Linked DNA regions of Prochlorococcus marinus str. AS9601. The protein of the gene in region 1 binds, or shares a complex with, the protein of each later gene. Links are inferred from orthologs where the notes say so. Each region holds a gene or a part of one and is shown in the gene's direction. Other genes may lie near its edges. The genes, in order: pheT and pheS.

What was found.
Region 2: the proteins of pheT (region 1) and pheS are in contact, whole or in part, in a crystal structure (PDB 6P24), measured with the Escherichia coli proteins. The link is inferred for Prochlorococcus marinus str. AS9601 from one-to-one orthologs.

Annotation. Positions count from the first base shown.
Region 1 is NC_008816.1:861,917-865,286, reverse strand. What follows is about bases 316-3,345. They hold pheT (phenylalanine--tRNA ligase subunit beta), read left to right. Parts: upstream 316-623; coding sequence 624-3,068; downstream 3,069-3,345. Other genes in these bases: A9601_RS13855 (hypothetical protein), read left to right, coding at 3,174-3,345; rpmG (50S ribosomal protein L33), read right to left, coding at 329-523. In the rest of the region: A9601_RS13875 (ribonuclease catalytic domain-containing protein), read right to left, coding at 1-44; rpsR (30S ribosomal protein S18), read right to left, coding at 90-311; more of A9601_RS13855, read left to right, coding at 3,346-3,370.
Region 2 is NC_008816.1:1,252,493-1,255,618, reverse strand. The notes cover bases 236-3,021. They hold pheS (phenylalanine--tRNA ligase subunit alpha), read left to right. Parts: upstream 236-1,017; coding sequence 1,018-2,025; downstream 2,026-3,021. Other genes in these bases: A9601_RS16050 (bifunctional cobalt-precorrin-7 (C(5))-methyltransferase/cobalt-precorrin-6B (C(15))-methyltransferase), read right to left, coding at 3,018-3,021; A9601_RS16055 (NAD(+) kinase), read left to right, coding at 2,096-3,004; surE (5'/3'-nucleotidase SurE), read right to left, coding at 236-949. Outside these bases: A9601_RS16070 (DUF3611 family protein), read left to right, coding at 1-160; more of surE, read right to left, coding at 140-235; more of A9601_RS16050, read right to left, coding at 3,022-3,126.

The DNA of each region.
Region 1 (3,370 bases):
TCAGAGTCAATAATATATGTTTTTAAATTAGTTAAATCTTTCAAATATTTGAAATATTAATTATAGTGCCAAATATATTAAATATGAAATTATCCTTCAGGATTTACGAAGGGTAAAAGAGCTACAATTCTGGCTCTCTTTACAGCTAATGTAAGATCTCTTTGTTGCTTAGAGGTTAAACCTGTCATCCTTCTTGGTAGGATTTTTCCCCTCTCAGTTATGAATTTTTTTAGTAGTTCTACATCCTTATAGTCAATGGGATCTCCAGGTTTGATAGGTGATAATTGTTTTTTAAAAATTGAATTTGGCATGATTTAATTTAATTTGATTACTTAATTTCTTTGTGAATTGTCATTCTGTTTAAATGAGGATTAAACTTTTTTAGTTCTAATCTTTCAGTTGTATTTCTACGATTCTTTTCAGTAGTATATCTTGAAACACCATTTGATCTCTTAGGATCTGTGCTTGTCCTAGCTTCAGTACATTCCAGGGTCACTACAACTCTTGTCCCTTTTTTGGCCATTTTAATTAATACTTTATTGTATAATTTTCTATTGTACATCTTCAACAAACTTTTTTGAAGATATACTCATTTCTTTTATACTCATTGAATAAAAATATAAATGAAAGTTTCTCAAAATTGGTTGAATAATTTAGTAGAAATTACTTCTACTCCTGAAGATCTCTCTGAGAAATTGTCTATTGGTGGATTTGAGGTTGAATCATTAGAAGATTGTTCAGAAAATGTAAATGGTGTTGTTTTAGGTAAAGTGTTATCTGTTTTAAAACACGAAGGATCTGACAAGCTTTCAATTTGCCAAGTCGATATTGGTAATTCAAGGAATTTACAAATTATCTGTGGTGCTCGCAATATTAAACCAAATATTTATGTTTATATTGCTACTGTCGGCGCGAAATTAAATGCTGTTAATTTAAATATTAAAAGAAGCGAAATTAGAGGTGTCATGAGTGAAGGCATGATATGTTCACTGCAGGAACTAGGTTTAGAGGACTCTAGCGAAGGTATAGAGATCATTGATGAAGATTTAGCCTCAAAACATGAATTAGGCACTCCAGCGTCTGAATTGCTTCAATTAAATGATTTTATATATGATTTAGCCATTACAGCTAATAGACCTGACGGAATGTCAGTTTTGGGTATAGCCCGTGAAATTTCTGCCCTTTTAGAATCCACTTTAAATTCTCCTGAATTAAACCATAAATACAATATTCAATTACTTAAGGGAATTAAACTTTGTCCAGAGGCTATAGAATCGAACTGTATTTATACAATAAGCTGCATTGATGGAGTAAATGGAGATAAATTATCGCCAAATTGGCTTAAAGACCGTATAGAAAAATCAGGTATAAAATCTATTAATCTTCTAGTTGACTTGACAAATTATATTCTTTTAGAACAAGGTCAACCTTTGCATGCGTTTGATAAAGATAAACTTTCAAACTTAATTGGTAAGGAAGTTTCTCCAGAAGATTTCTCTGTAAGAAAAGGTAAGGATAATGAAAGACTTATTTGCTTAGATGGTAAAGAATATGACTTAAATGACAATATCACAGTCATTACTTGTTGTGATAAACCGGTAGCTATTGCAGGGGTGATAGGCGGTATAGAGACTTCTGTAACTAATACTACCTCATCTATTTACCTTGAAGGCGCTGTTTTTAATCCAGTTACTATAAGAAAATCTTCAAAGGCGGTTGGCATAAGAACAGAATCTAGCAGCAGGTATGAAAAAGGGATATCATCAAAAAATACGATTAGTGCAGTAACAAGGGCAATTAATCTTTTAGAACAATATTTTTGTATTAATTCACCAATCATCAATACTTCCAATTTAATAAGTAATGAGGATATATTTATTAAACTACGGAGAAATCGAATACATAAAATTCTTGGTCCATTAATAATTAACGATCAATCTGAAAAAAGAAATTTATCTGATAATGAAATAGTTGATAAATTAAAACTTATAGGTTGTACTTTAAAGAATAAAGAATATGGCTGGGATGTAGCAGTAATCCCTAATAGATCGCATGATTTAATAAGAGAAATAGATTTAATTGAAGAAATAGCGAGATTAATAGGGTATGACAGATTCGACTTAAAACTTCCCAATCCAATTAAGCCTGGAAAATTGTCATCAGAACAGTTGGCATTGAGAAAAGTAAAAAATGGTTTTATAGATAACGGTTTTAACGAGGTACTAAGCTACTCTCTTGTTCCTGAAGATAATGAAAAACTTATAAAGATTTCAAATCCTTTGTTATTAGAAACTAGCTGTCTTAGAAATAATATCTGGAAAGAACATTTGGAGATAGTGAACCGTAATATAAAAGCTGGACAAGAAAGTTGTTATATATTTGAAATTGGAAATGTTTTTCATAAAAAAACTGATTTCATTCAAGAAGAAGTTCTGAATGGTGCGATTTATGGAAATAAAAAATTTGGAAAATGGTTAAATTCGGGTAAGGATAATCATCTTAATTATTACCAGGCCAGAGGAAAATTAAAGGAGGCTTTATCATCTTTGAACATAAAAATTGATGATAAACCTACTGATTCAATTGATTTTCTTCATCCAGGAAGAACAGCGAAATTAATTATTGAAGGGAAAGATGCAGGTTATTTTGGTGAAATTCATCCCAAACTAATATTAGAAAAGAAGTCATTAAAAAAAGTTTATTTATTTAACATTAATGTTTCTAACCTCTTGGAAGCTAGTACAAGAAAAAATAAATGGATTCCAATATATAAGCAATACCCAATTGTTCCGAAAATGGAAAGAGATATAAATTTTGTTTTCAGTAAGAAATTTTTAATTAGCGATATAACATCACAGATAAGAAAAACTGGTAAAAATCTCTTAGAGGATGTAAATTTACTTGATGTTTTTGAAGATACTAAATTTGGAGAGGATCATATAAGTTATACATTTAGATTATCTTATAGAGATAAAGATAAAACATTATTGGACTCGGACATTACATCAATACATTCAAATATCATTTCTAATGTTGAAAAATGTTTCGACACGAAATTGCGGAATTAATTGTATTACTAATCTTATTTAAGACTATATTCTAGTCTAAATATAATTCTTATATAAGACAAATAATAATCGTATAAAACTAATTAATGTTGTATGATCATTTTCATGATCAATTTACTATCTCTACTTCTATCTTCAGTTTTGTGGGTGCAAGTCCCTCAGTGGTCAGATGATTGGTCAAAATGTGCTGTTGACATACCAGATGCTTCATGTCATTGGTACATAGCTGCACCAGATAATACTTTTGGCGAAGGATTTGATTGGGCTAGTGCTCCTTGGTTTGATGCTAACGGATTAAGTGA
Region 2 (3,126 bases), 390 kb from region 1 along the record:
GGCATCCTCTCAAACAACTGGTCAATTGATAACTGCGACATCTGATATTCCAATTACTGGACTTGAAATATTATCAGTTCTCAGTAACACACAAGTTATTGCTGCTCATTTTTTTGGGCTTTGCTTTTCTTTATGGCTTTTAAGAAGGATTTATAAATGAATTATTAATTTTAGGTAAGTTTTCTAAATCACCTCTCCAAAATAAATCTGGTTCCACAGGTGTTAGAGATATTTTATTGTCTTGTATTTGAGATACGTCACTGGGCCAGTTCTTTGGGCCATAACCTTTTGATTTAAGATCTAAAACTACCTCACCTGCTAACCAATAATAATCGTCACCCCTTGGATCCTCCCTTTTGGAAAATTGATTTTTATATTTTCTTACTGATAATCTTGTCCAAGATAATTCTTTTATTTTGCTTTTGTCGCAAGGTGGTATATTCAAGTTTAATAGAAGTGAAGCAGGCCAACTATCGTTAATTGCTTGTTCGGCAATATTCATAGCAATTTCTCCAGCAGCTTCAAAATTCTTCCATTTAAAACTAGCAACACTTATTGCCATTGAAGGAACATTTTCTAAAGTGCCCTCCATGGCTGCAGCTACTGTCCCAGAACAAAATATATCTGTCCCTAAATTTGGACCGTGATTTATTCCAGATAGAATTAGATCAGGTTTATTATCCAATAGTTCAGATAGTGCTAATTTAACGCAATCAGCAGGCGTGCCAGAACATCCCCAAGCTTCAATTCCTTCCCCAAACAATTCGTCAGCTTTTTCCACTCTTAAAGGAGATTGTAAAGTTAGACCATGACCAGTAGCTGATCTTTCTTGGTCAGGACATACTACTTTTACTTTATGTCCTCTTTTTTGAGCTGATTTTGCTAATGCTCTTATCCCTGCAGCAAAAACACCATCATCATTGCTAATTAATATATTTAACGGTTTCATTAATCAATGCATTTTATTTATGGACAATATTTAAGTAAGATAAAGTGATACTTATTTTTACTATATCAGTGAGTCAAATTGAATCATTAAGTCAAATTGAGGGAAAACTAAATAATCTTTCTCTTGCAGCAAAAAAAAATATAGATAATCTTAATACCCATGAAGAGCTAGATCAATTAAAAGTTTCTTTGCTAGGAAAAAAAGGTGATTTGTCAGTTATCTTGAAAACAATGGGGCAATTATCTGCTACTGATAGGCCAATTGTTGGCCAGAAGGCAAACTTAATAAAGATAAATTTGCAAGAATTAATAACTGAAAAGAAAAACCAACTAAATAGTGAAGCTTTAGATAAAAAGATTAAAACAGAAAAAATTGATGTAACTATTCCTGCAATTGGAACACCACCAGGAAAAAAACATCCTTTAATATCAACTCAAGATGAAATAATAGATATTTTTTGTGGTTTAGGATACTCAGTAGAAAGTGGTCCTGAAATAGAAACTGATTTTTATAATTTTGAGTCTCTCAACATACCCAAGAATCACCCAGCAAGAGATATGCAGGATACTTTCTACTTAGATGAAAATCAACTTTTGAGGACCCATACTTCACCTGTTCAGATAAGGTACTTAGAGAATAATCCTCCTCCAGTAAGAATAATTGCTCCCGGGAGAGTATATAGGAGAGATGCAGTAGATGCTACTCATTCCCCTGTATTTAATCAGGTTGAGGTTTTATGTATCGATCAAGACATTAATTTTAGTCATTTAAGAGGAACAGTTCTTACATTTTTAAAAGCCTTTTTTGGAGATATTCCTGTAAGATTTAGAGCTAGTTATTTCCCATTTACTGAACCTTCAGCAGAAGTAGACGTCCAGTGGAAAGGTAAATGGTTAGAAGTAATGGGTTGCGGAATGGTTGATCCAAAGGTCTTAGAAAAATTAGGAATTGATTCTGAGAAATGGACTGGTTTTGCAGCAGGATTAGGAGTTGAGAGATTTTGTATGGTTAGACATCAGATCGATGACATCCGAAAATTTTATACAAATGATATTAGATTCTTAGAACAGTTCTAATAGTATTTAATTTTTAAATTAGGATTGTCCAACAAATTAGTTTAAGATAGTCCTAGTTTTAATTTTTTGATTGGTACGTAAAGCAGGACTAATCGTTAATGATGGAAAGGAACTAGCTGTTCAAACTGCAACTTCTGTTCAAAAAAAATTGGAAAAATCTAATTTTGAAGTTGTAAGAGTTAGTAGCTCCGGAGGGATGGTTGGTTTCGCAAATCCTGATCAACATGTACGTCCCTTGGGATATACGAATTGTGTCCCTGAGGGGTTTGACTCATCAATGGAATTCGCAATTGTTCTTGGCGGAGATGGGACTGTACTTTCTGCTGCAAGGCAAACGGCACCTGCTAAAGTTCCAATTCTTACAATAAATACTGGTCATTTAGGATTTCTTGCGGAAGCTTACTTATCTAACCTAGATGAGGCTATAGATAAAATAATTGCTGGAAATTGGGATATTGAAGAAAGAACTTGCTTTATCATTAGCGTAATGAGGAATGATCAGAGGAGATGGGAGTCTCTTTGCCTTAATGAGATGGCTCTTCATAGAGAACCTCTAACAAGTATGTGTCACTTTGAAATTTCTATAGGTCGACATGCTCCTGTGGATATTTCAGCTGATGGAGTAATTTTATCTACTCCAACTGGTTCTACCGCCTATTCTCTAAGTGCTGGAGGACCAGTTATCACACCTGATTGTCCAGTCGTGCAATTAACTCCAATTGCTCCACATTCATTGGCATCTAGGGCATTGGTTTTTAATGATTCAGAGCCAGTAACTGTTTTTCCTGCAACTCCTGAAAGATTAGTAATGGTTGTTGATGGCAATGCTGGTTGTTATGTTTGGCCTGAAGATAGGGTTTTAATAAGAAAAAGTAAACACTCAGTAAAATTTATTAGACTTGAAGATCACGAATTTTTCCAAGTTTTAAGAAATAAACTTGGTTGGGGTTTACCCCATGTGGCTAAACCTGAAAAATAACAATTATTTGAATTTATTTTTTCCCTGTTAATAGAAAAACAGGATTATTTGGTTCTAGTCTCATTCCCTCCGCAATACTTAAGCTTTTATAGGTCTGAATTAAATTTAAATTTGTTTTGAAA